2 regions of the Ochrobactrum sp. PL_is501 genome follow, and region 1 is predicted to be linked to the other one. Evidence: riboswitches for the same ligand, from Rfam matches in the RefSeq annotation. Region 1 holds a riboswitch; the other holds the start of a gene.

Evidence for each region. A riboswitch is a leader RNA that binds a small molecule or an ion and turns the genes downstream of it on or off. The one in region 1 is predicted to bind thiamine pyrophosphate.
Region 2: it holds a riboswitch for thiamine pyrophosphate, as region 1 does, so the genes downstream of both, thiD (bifunctional hydroxymethylpyrimidine kinase/phosphomethylpyrimidine kinase) here and thiB (thiamine ABC transporter substrate binding subunit) in region 1, are expected to answer to the same signal.

What each region holds. Positions count from the first base shown of each region.
Region 1 is NZ_JBVPGR010000029.1:110,207-116,910, reverse strand. Features, by position in the region: gene AC0TOF_RS04525 (MOSC domain-containing protein) at 1-346, opposite strand, end outside; gene cdlP (cell division protease CdlP) at 353-1,834, opposite strand; gene thiQ (thiamine ABC transporter ATP-binding protein) at 2,028-2,759, opposite strand; gene thiP (thiamine/thiamine pyrophosphate ABC transporter permease ThiP) at 2,768-4,393, opposite strand; gene thiB (thiamine ABC transporter substrate binding subunit) at 4,390-5,394, opposite strand; TPP riboswitch at 5,436-5,599, opposite strand; gene AC0TOF_RS04500 (thiamine diphosphokinase) at 5,695-6,342, shown strand; gene AC0TOF_RS04495 (glycine zipper domain-containing protein) at 6,486-6,704, shown strand, end outside.
Region 2 is NZ_JBVPGR010000036.1:375,581-382,284, reverse strand. Features, by position in the region: gene AC0TOF_RS15195 (thiamine phosphate synthase) at 1-24, opposite strand, end outside; gene AC0TOF_RS15190 (thiazole synthase) at 24-794, opposite strand; gene thiS (sulfur carrier protein ThiS) at 796-993, opposite strand; gene AC0TOF_RS15180 (FAD-dependent oxidoreductase) at 990-1,982, opposite strand; gene thiD (bifunctional hydroxymethylpyrimidine kinase/phosphomethylpyrimidine kinase) at 1,982-2,857, opposite strand; TPP riboswitch at 2,944-3,100, opposite strand; gene AC0TOF_RS15170 (putative bifunctional diguanylate cyclase/phosphodiesterase) at 3,335-5,458, shown strand; gene AC0TOF_RS15165 (heavy metal translocating P-type ATPase) at 5,604-6,704, shown strand, end outside.

The DNA of each region.
Region 1 (6,704 bases):
CCTCCACAAGTGCGCTGCCAAGGCGGAACCTGTCACCAACGGCCACATTGCGTTCGTCCAGACCAGAGGTCGAAATGTTTTCGCCGAACGCACCACGCGCGCTCAGACGCGGGTTGTCGCCTATTTCTTCGCGCCAGAGCGCATAATGGTCATGCGGGTAATGATGGAGTGCCTTTTCCGGTCCGCCATGCACCTTCCGGTCGCCCTGCGCATCGCAGTCCAGTCCTTCGAAGGTCACACGAACCTTGCCCGAAACCGGCTGCTTGTCGATGCCGCTTGGGACGCCGCGGTCTCCAAGAGGAGCGACTTTTCCGGCCAGAACTGAGTGAATCTGTGTTTCCGTCATCCTGTCTTACTCGCTGATCAGCTTCACGCGATCGCCGACCGAAACAGTTGCCCCGGCAGACATAGCATTGAGAAGGCGGAACAGCTCCAGCTTGCGGGTGGTGCCCTGCATGCGTGCCGACAGGCTGGCCAGCGTGTCGCCCGGCTTCACCGTCACAACGCGGATGCGAAGCGGTTTGATGGCGTTTTGTTCGGCAGGCGACAGCAGGCGGAACGACTGCGTGACAGTTTGTGAAGCAGGCAGAAGAGCGTTGCTGCCTTTCGGAGCTGCTGTCAGGAAGCGATAGACCTTGTTGTTGGCGCCGATGACCACAATGTCGAACTGCCAGCGGTCGGCACTGGCGCGCGCGGTTGCGGCAGGCAGGCCGTTGATGGTGGTGGTCTGGATCGAACTGTCGTCGAGGCCAGTCACCCAGCCGGAGCGGATATAATCGGCAAGGTTCGAGCCGTCCGGAAGCGATGCGCCATCGAAACGAATGGCCACTTCGCCGGGGCCGCTCGCCATGACCGCGTTGGCCGAATTGTCAATGACGAAGCCATCCGGTGCGCGGAAGGTAACGCCGAGCTTGGGATGGAGGAAGGTCTGTTCGCGGACATAACCTTCATTGGGCGAGTCGCCATAAAGAAGGCCGTCAATGCCGTTAAGGAAGGAATCGCGATCCGTTGTGCCCACACCGGGTGCGCCGATGCGGCGTGCATGGCCAAGCGCAAGCTGAATGCGCTGCGGCGTTGCCGGGTGGCTTGCAAGAAAGTCGAGGCTGGCATCGGTCGCGCCCGAAACCGAACGAAAGCCCTGATAGGCTTCCATCGATTGCAGGAAACGTGCCGAAGCGAAGGGGTCGTAACCGGCTTCGCCGATCATCTTGATGCCGATGGCATCCGCCTGCAATTCCTGATTACGCGAGAACTGGGCAAGCCGCAGCTTGCCGCGCAGCGCTTCCTCGCGGCTGGCGGATTCATTATGCAGAACTTCGCTGGCGACGCGCCCGGCAATCGCGGTCTCTGCTTCCTTTTCTTGGCGCAAGATGCCGTGATTGGCAATGACATGGCCCATTTCATGGGCGATCACGGCCGCGACTTCCGAAGAGTCGTTGGCGAGCGCAAGCAGGCCGCGCGTGACGTAGAGATAACCGCCCGGCAATGCGAAGGCGTTGATATTGGGACTATCGAGAATGGTGATGCGGTATGTCTGATCGGGCTTGTCGGTAACGGTCGTCAGCTTGCCGACGATCTTCGCCACCATGCGCTCAAGCTTCTGGTCCTTGTACTCGCCGCCATAAGTGGCGAGGATGCGCGGGTGCTGTTGGGCGCCAAGCTGCGCCAGCCGGTCATTGCGCGTCACGTTGTCGACCGTCACGGGATTGTCGGAAGGCTGCAATCCCAGATCCTTGTTGGAATTGATCGACTGGCAACCTGAAATCAGGGCGACCGCAAGCAAGCCAAGACCGATGGCCGGTTTCCGCCAATTTTGCTGCGTCCATTCTGGCAGGGAGATGGGTAGACACAGGAAGGCCCGGGAACGGGTCGATTGACGGAACAGTATTTTATCCTCGCTTCTGAATCAGATTGCATGATCCGCGACCAAATCTAGCCACAGAACAGAAAGCCTACAAGAATCTGTAGCCGGTTCTTCCGGCAGATTGCGAACAAAATATGTCCGCAACCGTAACTCTATTTGAGGCTCAGCGCCGCATATCCTGCTTTTCGCCGATATAGTGCCGCAGTGCCTCCGGTCCAGTCGGTGAAAGCAGTTCAGCAGCAGGTCCCATGGCGGAAATCCGGCCACTGTCGAGAAAAAGCAACACTGCATCGAGGTAGATCGCATCTTCCGGCGTGTGTGTCACCATCAGCACAGTCATGCCGGTTTCCAGCTGAAGCTTCTTCACCAGATCCAGCATCTGATGCCGCAGGGCAGGGCCGAGCGAGGCAAAGGCTTCGTCAAGGAGCAGAACAGGGCGCTGGCGTATGAGCGCGCGAGCAATCGCCACGCGCTGGCGTTCGCCTCCTGACAGGGCTTCGGGCTTGCGCTGTTCCTTGCCTGCAAGTCCGACGCGCGACAAGGCTTCCGCGATGTCGGCGCGATCCTGCGCGGAGAGCTTCAGGTTCGGCGAGCGCCCGAGACCGACATTTTGCTCGACGGTCAGATGGGCAAAGAGGTTGTTTTCCTGAAACACCATCGAAACAGGCCGGTCCGCCGGTGAAAACGCGCTAACGTCGTTGCCGCCGATCAGGACGCGGCCGGATTGCGGAAATTCGAAACCGGCAATCAGATTGAGAAGCGTCGACTTGCCGGAACCGCTTGGCCCGACAATCGCGGCAATGACACCGCCATTTATCGTTGCATCGAAATGCATGGCGGTTTCACCATAGCTGAAACGGACGTCATCAAGGCGAATTTCGGCAAGAGTGCTCATCGGGGCATTCATAGAGAAGGCGTTTCCTTTCGGGATGCGCGATCCGCGATCATCATCAGGGCAAGGCAAAGCAGCCCGAGAATGAGGGCCAGACCAGCCGCATCGAATGTGCGATAGCTGCCCATGCGCTGCAAGAGGAGATAGGGCAAGGTCAAAAGCGCGTCGCTGCCGAACAGGGCAATTGTGCCAAGGTCGCCGAGGGAAAGCGCCATGGCAAAGGCGAAGGCCATGCCAGAAGGCTTGCGGATCGACGGCCAGTCAATGAGCCGGAGGCGGTTAAGGCCGCGAATGCCCAACTGTGCGCACAGCCGGTTGTGGCGACTGGCCGCCGTGTCCCATGCGGGCCGCAGAAGGCGCACGGCAAAGGGCATGGCCATGGCCGCATTGACAGTGACGACCATGAAAGGCGCCATGGCAAACGGATCGGTGAAATGGCGAAGCAGGATGAACCAGCCAGCGCCGATCACGATGGGCGGCATGACGAGGATCAGGCTGGCACCCGTATCAAAGATGTTGGCCAGTTTGTGCCTTTTCACTGCTTCACGCGCAGATATGAGCGCAAGCGACAGAACGACCGCGAGCAAGGCGGCGGAGAAACCGAGCGCGAGGCTGGTGCCGATGGCGCGCCAGACCGTTCTTTCAGTCAGTAGCCGCGCGAGATCGGCGGCGAGACCGGAGATGACGACACCTGCAATCGGCAGTGCGACATAGAGAAAGCCTATCCCGATGAGGAGGATGTTCATGGCGCGTTCAGCCGGAGCTATTTTGCGATAGCGGCGCAGCGTGGCGGAATGGGTAACGCCTTCTTCGGATGGGCTTCCGGTGAGACGAAGGGCCAGAAGGACGAGTAATGTCAAGGCAAGCTGCGTAAAGGTGAGGGCGACGGCGCGGCCCGGATCGAAATCGAAATGCAGGCTTTGATAGATTGCGACTTCCAGTGTGGTGGCACGCGGCCCGCCGCCAAGCGTCAGCACGGTCGTGAAACTGGTCATGCAGAGCATAAAGATGAGGCTGATCATCCCCGGCAGATTGCGGCGGATCACCGGCCATTCGATGAGGCGGAATCGCGCCCCGTTGCCCATGCCGAGCTGCGCGGAAAGCTTCCAGTAATCGGTCGGTATCGACTCGTATCCCGCCAGAATGAGACGGACCGCAAGCGGCATATTGAAAAAGACGTGGGCGATCAGGATGCCCGTAATGCCATAGATATCCGGCTGGAATGAATGGCCTGCGGCTCCTGACAGATAAGCAATAAGGCCGTTGCGGCCGTAAATGCTTGTAACCCCCAGCACCGCAACAAGGGCTGGCAGAGCAAGCGGCAGGGCAAACAGACGCAGGATCAGCCCGCGCCCCGGAAAATCGGCTTCGGCGTAAAGTGCGCGGGCGACCGGAACTGCAAACAGCACGGAGAGCAGGCTCGAAGCGATTGCCTGCAGGATCGTGAAGCGCGCCACGCGCCACAGATAGGCGTCGAAATTGGCGGCGGCATCGAAACCGCCGCTACCTGCTTCAAATGCAAGCGCGGCAAGCGCACCACCGGCGAGCACCGCCAGAAAGACAAGCGCCATCATGCCCGCGACGGGTCTGGCGGTGGATATGCCTTTTAAGCGGTGCTGTGCCGGAAAAGCCGTCATTTGCTGGTCGCGGCCAGCCATTCATCGACCCATGACTTGCGGTTCCTGGCCACCTCGTCGGAGGGGAAGAGAAGCGTCTTTTCGGGTTTGGGCATCGCGTCGAAAGCGGCTGGAAGCGGGGCGGAAGTCTTGCCCGCCGGGTACATCCAGTTGGTTTCAGGGATGGCATCCTGGAAACCGGGACCGGTCATGAAAGCCAGAAACTTTTGCGCCAAAGGATTTTTTGCTCCGGTGACGGTCTGGGCGGCCAGCTCGATCTGGAGATAATTGCCTTCCGGATAGGCCTGAGCCTTATAGCGCTCCGTCTTTTCGGCGATCATGTGATAGGCGGGGGAGGTCGTGTAGGAAAGAACCATCGGAGCCTCGCCCTTGGTGAAAAGGCCATAGGCTTCCGACCAGCCGGGCGTGACGGTGAGGATGCGCTTTTGCAGTTTCTGCCATGCGGCTTCCGCCTCATCGCCATAGACTGATTTCATCCAGAGCAGCATGCCCAGCCCCGGCGTCGACGTGCGCGGGTCCTGCAGGACGATCTTCTGGGAAGGGTCGCCCTCGACCAGTTCCTTCAGGCTTTTGGGCGGATTGGGCAATTTTTCCGAATCATAGACCACGGCGAAGAAGCCATAGTCGTAGGGCACGAAGATATCGTCCTTGAAGCCCCCCGGAACGTTCACATTGCTCTGGTCGATGCCGCTTGGAGCGAAAAAGCCGGTAGCACGCGCTTCGGTCGTCAGATTGGTATCAAGACCAAGCACGATGTCGGCTTTGGTATTGCCGCCTTCAAGCTTGAGGCGATTGAGCAGGGCAACGCCGTCGGCGGACGCAATCCAGTCGACTTCGCAGTTGCATTCCTTTTCGAAGTTTTCCTTGACCTTCGGCCCCGGACCCCATTCGGAAACGAAACTGTCATAGGTGTAGACGGTGAGCTTGTCTTTCGCCTGTGCAGAAGGCGTGAAAGCAACGGCTGCGGAAAATGAAAAGGCCAGCAAAGATAAAAGCCGCATCACGGCACTTCCTTTCTTTTGTTACAAGAGGATCGAGCGCCGTTTATGGAGCGTCTAATCCCTCCGCCGGTGCAAACCGGATCAGGTTCAGCGGGTTGGCCGTTTTTCGGGCATTTCCGAACGCAAAACCGCTTTACACTTTTGCTGGAAATGCTTTGGGCCTCTCAGCCATCCGCGAAAGCAGACGGCACCCCGTTAGAGCGGTTGCGACAATAATCTTTCGCAACGGGAAGGGCAAGAGATGGCAATGGCAGCGAATGCAGGCTTCCGGCGCGGATTTGCCCGTGTTATGAGCGGCTTATGAGCACATTCGTCATTCTTCTCGGCGGCGATCTCACCGTGACTGATCGCCTGAAACGCCAAATTGCAGGCGCGCGTATTCTCGCCGCCGATAGCGGGATCAGGCATGCTGCCGCACTTGGTGTCGAACCGGAACTGTGGCTCGGCGATTTCGATTCGACCTCCCCGGAGCTTCGCGCTCAATATGGTCACATTCCGCAAAAGACGTTTCCTTCCGCCAAGGACATGACCGACGGAGAACTCGCTTTCGAGGAAGCCTATGCGCGGGGGGCGGAACGGGTCATCCTGTGCGGAGCCTTCGGCGGGCAGCGCACCGACCATACGCTTTTGCATCTGACCATGGCGACGGCGCAGGCCGCAAAGGGCCGGAACGTCCTTCTGTCGAGCGGTTATGAAGAAGCCTGGCCCCTGCCGCCCGGCGACTTTGTTTATGATTTCCCGGATGGAACACCGTTCAGTGTGATTAACTTCAGCACTGTCGAAGGCCTTTCGATCACGAATGCGGAGTGGCCGTTAGATAATGTGACACTGCCATTTGGCTCTTCATGGACAGTTTCCAACGTGGTTCGTGGAACACTTCGCGTTACTGTGCATTCTGGACTAGCGATACTTGTCGCCAATTTGGCGATGGAGGATCAACCGCACTGAGGCCGCTAACCTTACCAATCGAAAGAGCTTGACGCTGACAAGTGAAACGTATTGTAAATGGGTCAAGCGGGTGTCATCTGCTTTACGCCGAAGTTGGGGACGCAAAGTCGGTGATTAGTTCAACTCTTGTAGGAGATGTTTCAATGAAGTCACGTCTTACGATGATTGCTGTTGCTGGCGTGCTCGCGTTCTCGACGGCTGCATGCACGACGAATGAACAGCGCACGGCCGGTTACGGCGTTGGCGGCGCCGCTCTGGGCGCTCTCGCCGGTGGCGCAATCGGCGGCAATGGCCGCGGTGCACTCACGGGTGCCGCAATCGGTGCGGTTGCCGGTACGCTGCTTGGTGCAGCCCAGACCCGC
Region 2 (6,704 bases), on a different contig from region 1:
CGGGTAGAACGGATCGAGGGCCATTAGAGAAAAGCCTTTCCGATAAGGGGAGTGGAGGGAGAGGCCATGTCGCGGGCTTCAATCGGATCGGCTTCATAGGCGATGCGACCGGCTTCGACGGCCAGCGCAAAAGCGCGGGCGATGGCGGCCGGATCGCCCGCCTTGGCGACGGCGGTGTTGATGAGCACGGCGTCAAAGCCGAGTTCCATGGCGGCGGCTGCATGGGACGGTACGCCGATGCCTGCATCCACCACCAGCGGAACATCGGGGAAATGCGCCCGCATGGTTTTCAGCGCATAAGGGTTGTTGAGGCCGCGGCCCGAGCCGATGGGCGCCCCCCACGGCATCAGCACCTTGCAACCGGCTTCAAGAAGTTTCTCCGCGACGACCAGATCGTCATTCATATAGGGAAAGACCTCGAAGCCGTCGTCGCAGAGAATGCGGGCGGCTTCCACCAGTCCGAACGGATCGGGCTGCAATGTGTCGTGATCGCCGATCACTTCGAGCTTGATCCAGTTGGTGCCGAAGATTTCCCGCGCCATTTTGGCGGTGGTCACCGCTTCGCGCGGCGTGTGACAGCCTGCCGTATTGGGCAGGACGGATACGCCCATTTCCTTGATCAGCGTCCAGAAGTCCTGACCGGCACGCATGTTGCCGCTTTCGCGCCTGAGCGAAACCGTCACGATTTCGGTCTTTGAGGCGCGGACGCTTTCGGCGAGGATAGAAGGCGAGGGATATTGCGCCGTGCCCAGAAGCAGGCGGCTTTCGAATTGTTTTCCATAAAATTCCAGCATCTCAGCCTCCCTGCATCGGGGCGAGCACTTCAATACGGTCGCCTTCGCTGATCGGGGTTTCACCGCGCTCGTCGCTCGCCACGAACTCGCCGTTCAGTGCCGTTGCAACGACCGCTTCATCCAGTTCGATTTCGGCGAGCAGCGCCGCCAGATTGGCGGCTTTCGTGGTGATGACTTCACCGTTCAGCACGATCGTCATGCACAATCCTCCACAAATTCGGGCATGGTTTCGGGCGCGGTCGCTGCCGCAACCGCCATGCGCGCAACCGCAGGCGAGAGCAGGAAGCCGTGGCGGTAAAGCCCGTTGACATAGATGGTTTCGCCTCGCCGGCGCACACGCGGCAGATTGTCGGGAAAGGCCGGGCGCGCATCGACACCCACTTCCAGTATTTCCGCCTCGCCGAACGCCGGATGCAGCGCATAGGCAGCGCTCAAGAGTTCCAGCGTCGAGCGCACGCTGATGCCGCCCCGCTCATCGCTTTCGATCATGGTCGCGCCGATCATGTGCACGCCATCGCCGCGCGGCACGATGTAGAGCGGAATGCGCGGATGCAGCAGGCGCACGGGGCGCGAAAGGTTGATGTCACGCGAGCGGACCACCAGCATTTCGCCCTTGACTCCGCGCAGATCGGAAAGGGTATCGCGGGCGGCAAGACCGCGCGCATCGACGGTGATGTCCGCGTCGATTTGCACGTCTTTGGCGTCCTGCCCCAGGTGAAAGATCACGCCTTTGCGCTGCAATCTTTCGGCAAGCTCGATCAATGTCTTGCGCGGATCGAGATGGCCTTCGCCCGCGAAGAACAGTCCCTGCCGGAAGCGCCCGGCGAGATCGGGTTCCAGCGCATCGATGCGGCCCTGATCGATTGTGTCGAAGGCTTCTGTCCGGCGGGCGAAGCGGCGCAGCTCGCTCATGTCGCGATCATGCGAAAGAACCAGCGTGCCTTCGCGCCTGACGCCGCTGACATGCTTTTCCCACCAGCCGATTGCTTCCTGCCCGAGCCGCACCACCGGCTCCTCGGCGCTTTCGCCCTCGCACCATGGTGCCAGCATGCCGCCCGCAAGCCACGAACAGCAATCCGCGCCGATCTGCGGGCTGCGGGCGATCACGGTCACGGCATGGCCTTGGTCGTTGAATTCAGTAGCGCAGGCGAGGCCCGCAACACCGGCGCCAATGATGGTGACGCGCATCACACCGCCTCCTCTTTTGCGGCCTTCCAGAGGTCATGGAAATGATGCACCGGCCCATGGCCGTGGCCGATCCTCAGGCTGTCGGCAGCGCGGATTGCGCCTTGCAGATAGGCATGGGCCGAAAGCACCGCCTTTTCCAGCGGCAGGTTCTTGGCAAGCTCTGCGGCTATAGCCGAGGAAAGCGTGCAGCCGGTGCCGTGGGTGTTGGCGGTCAGCACCCGCGGCGCTTCGATCCGCAGGGTCGGACGGTCGCGGCGCACCAGCAGATCGACGCAGACCTCGCCCTCCGCATGCCCGCCCTTCATCAGAACCGCTTTCGCTCCGCGCGCCAGCAGAGCACGGCCCTGTTCCTCCGCCTGGCCGTCGTCGCGCGCGGTCTCCGTGTCGAGAAGGCAGGCGGCTTCGGGTCGGTTGGGTGTCAGCAATGTGGCCAGCGGAATGAGTTTCTGGCGCAGAAGCGCAATGGAATTTTCGCTCAAAAGCCGGTCGCCGGATTTTGCCACCATCACCGGATCGACAACCACGGGGCCGGAAAAATGTGCAAGGCCGCGCGCGATGGCGTCGATGGTTTCAGGCACGGAAACCATGCCGATCTTCACCGCGGCAACATCAAGATCGCTGAAAACGGCGTCGATCTGCCCGGCGACGATGGCGGGCGGGATGTCGTGCACGGCGCTCACCGTGCAGGTGTTCTGCACGGTTACGGCGGCAATGACGCTCGCGCCATAAACACCAAGCGCCGAAAACGTCTTGAGGTCGGCCTGTATGCCCGCGCCGCCGCCGCTGTCGGAACCGGCAATGGTCACGCAGATGGGTACGGATCGCGACGGATCGCTCGTTGATTTGGTTCGGGAGAAACTGTTCTTTTGGTCCATCATGCCGTCTCTCATTCCGAACGGAAGATGAGACGTCATGAACCTGATCGGAGCCGAGACTCCATCTGGGGCCTTGCCCCGTCCGCGACGCGCCAAACTCCGTTCCCTACGCAGGTATTACCCGGATCAGGTTCAATGGGTTGACGCGATCAGCGCCTCTCAGCCTCTTTTGTCGCAAGATCGGACGGAAAACCGCTCAGCGCTTTTCCTGATCCTGCTTCGAAGGCACCCCAACGAATTTTGCACCTGTAGGCATAGGACGGAAGTTGAAGCCGGTCAAGCGATGGAAAAAGTCTCGTTTTAAAGAAAATCCTTAAATCGACCCGCAATTTGTATATGGTTTATTAAAATTCTCAGCTTTAATCTAGGCTCGGGGTGCATCTGAATCGGGTTGCTCATAGTGCTAACAAACGAGACGGTCTGCTCGTGGAGTGGATCTGTATAAACCTGTAGGATCAGTAGGATGAGGGGTATGCGATGAAGAAGCGGGGGGGCGCTTCGGCTTCGGCGGAAGGTACGATGGCGCGCACGTCCGAACAGGACTTCCGCATTCTTTTCACGACGCATCCGACACCCATGTGGGTCTATGACCCGCAGACGCTGCGCTTCATCGTGATGAATGACGCCGCATACCGGCTGTACGGTTATACAGCCGACGAAATCCCGGCCATGACCGTGCTCGATATTCGCCCGCAAACCGAGCGGGACCGGATGCTTGCCGCCATTCGCGACCGCAGCGACCTTGAACGGCCTGAGCGCTGGCAGCATCTGCGCGCCAATGGCGAGATTATTGAGGTTCTCACTTACGGGCGCCAGGTGCTGTTCGACGGCAAGGAAGCGATTCTCGCCATTGTCCAGGACAGGACGGAACTCGCGGAAGCCAACCGTCAGGCCAGCCACGCACAGACCTTGCTGGACAGCCTCGTCAACAATTTGCCGCTCGGCGTGTTCGTCAAGGACATGCACGACGATGGCCGCTACGTGCTCTACAATCAGGCCGCATCGGCGGCGAGCGGCCAGCCGATAGACGAAGCCATCGGTTCCACCGACCTCGATCTTTTCCCCGAGGGGGAGGCCGCTATCATCAGGCAGCAGGATCGCACGACGATGCGCCGCCGGGACGTATTGAACGTCGAGCGCAAGATTTTGCGCAAGGACGGCACTTCCCGCACGATGCGTATCATAAAATGCTCGATCCCGCCGATCGAGGGCAATGAACCCCGCTATCTGATCGGCCTTCTGGAAGACATAACCGAGCGGCGCGAGATCGAGGAACGCATGGCGCATATCGCCATGCATGACAGCCTCACCGGCCTGCCGAACCGGGCCTATTTTGCCCATCATGTCGAAAGCATGCTGAAAAAGGGCGGGGATTGCGAGCCTTTCGCATTGTTCTATCTCGACATCGATCATTTCAAGAACATCAACGACAGTATCGGCCATCAGGCGGGCGACCAGCTTTTGCAGGAAGTGGGGCGTCGCCTGAAACGGATCACGACTTCGGACGAGTTCATCGCCCGGCTGGGCGGCGACGAGTTTGCCATCGTTTATCGTAGCGGAACGCTGGGGCAGGTCGCCATGTTCGCCGACCGCGTTCTTTCGGCTTTTCAGGACCCGTTCAAACTGGTCGGCAATTCGGAATTTGTCACCTGCAGCATGGGCATTGCTCAAGCGCCGCTGCACGGCGATACGCCCGATGCGCTGATGCGTAACGCCGATCTCGCGCTTTACGCATCGAAATCCGGCGGACGCCGCACATTCCGTTTTTATCAGCACTCGCTGCGTCTGGCAGCCGAGAAGCGTCACGTCATGACCGGCGAGCTTCGGCAGGCGCTGCTGGATGGACAGTTCGAGCTTCACTATCAGCCGATATTCAACCTGGAAAGCGGCAGGATTTCCGGCTTCGAGGCGCTGATCCGCTGGCGTCATCCGGATCGCGGCATGGTTTCGCCCGCCGAATTCATCCCCTTGGCGGAAGAAACCGGGCTGATCGGGCCGATTGGCGATTGGGTCTTGAGGGCGGCATGCCGGGAAGCGGTGCTGTGGCCGGAGGACATCAAGGTCTCCGTCAATCTCTCGCCGGTCCAGTTCAGCCAGACCACGCTCCTGCAATCGGTCAAGGACGCGCTGGAAGCGGCGCGCCTGTCGCCAGACAGGCTTGAGCTTGAAATCACGGAATCGGTCTTCCTGTCGAACAGCAAGAACAATATCGAGCTGCTGTTCGAACTGCGTCGGCTGGGCGTTCGCATTGCGATGGATGATTTCGGAACCGGTTATTCGTCGCTGAGCTATCTGCGTTCATTCCCGTTCGACAAGATCAAGATCGATCGCAGTTTCGTTTCCGGAATTGAGGTCGATACGCGCGATCTGGCCATCATTCAGGCGGTCGCGACGCTTGGGGCGGGTTTCAACATTGTCACCACGGCAGAAGGCGTGGAAACCGCGCAACAGCTTGAGCGCCTGAAGACCGAACGTTTCGGCGAGGTGCAAGGTTTCCTCACGGGCCGTCCGATGCCCGCCGGCGACGTGCAGTCCTTTATCGCCAATCGCAGCAATGCAGGGCTGGGACTGGTCGCGGCGCATAACACATTGCCGATTTAGAGCCGTCTGCCTAACCTGCGTGAGCGGATGCCGTAATATATAGCGGACCTTGTTTCGAAAAGGGCTTGACCTTCCAACGGTGGGAAGGACTATTTAAGGAGCAACTCTCGAATTGTGCCCTTCACGGGCAGTGAAAGGGATTGCCATGAACAAGCCAGTTAATCACGAAACCATCAGTTTTCCCGTGCCGGTCGAAGGGATGACCTGCGCATCATGCGTGTCATCCGTGGAAAAGGCTGTGGCGAAAGTTCCGGGTGTGGACAGGGTTTCCGTCAATCTCGCCACGGAGCGCGCCGACGTGACTTTCAAGGGCGCGCCGGATTTGCCATCGGTGGTCGAGGCCATCCGCAAGGCGGGCTATGAAGTGCCCGCAGCCAGCATCGATCTTGCCATCGAAGGCATGAGCTGCGCTTCCTGCGTCAGCAAGGTGGAAAAAGCCCTCAACGCCGTGCCGGGCGTGACGCGGGCCAGCGTCAACCTCGCGACCGAACGCGCCCATGTGGAACTGGCGGGCCCGGTCCAGACTTCCGATCTCGTCAAGGCGGTTGAGCAGGCGGGCTATGAAGCGCGCTCGCTCACTGACGCCGCATCCGATGCAAAGCCCGAGACGCAGGCCGAAAAGCGGGATGCGGAAGCGGCAGAGCTGAAGAAAAGCGTCATCCTTGCGGCTGTGCTGACCCTGCCGGTGTTTATCATGGAAATGGGGTCACACCTCATCCCGGCCATTCATATGTTCGTCGCCGACCGCATCGGGATGCAGAACAGCTGGTATCTGCAATTCGTGCTGACCACGCTCGTCCTGTTCGGCCCGGGCCTGCGCTTTTTCAAAAAGGGCGTCCCGACCTTGTTGCGCGGCACGCCGGACATGAATTCGCTGGTCGTTGTCGGCACGTTGGCCGCCTGGGGATTTTCCATCGTCGCCACCTTCTTCCCCGGCTTCCTGCCGGAAGGAACCGTCAATGTCTATTTCGAAGCGGCGGCGGTGATCGTGACGCTCATCCTGATAGGCCGCTATCTGGAAGCGCGCGCCAAGGGGCGCACCAGCGCGGCAATCAGCCGTCTCGTCGGCTTGCAGGCAAAGTCCGCCCGGGTCGTGCGTGACGGAGAAGCCATTGACGTGCCGCTCGAAGAGGTTCGCGCAGGCGATATCGTGCAGGTGCGTCCCGGCGAGAAAGTGCCCGTCGATGGCGAAGTGATCGAAGGTTCCTCCTATGTCGATGAATCGATGATCACCGGCGAGCCTGTG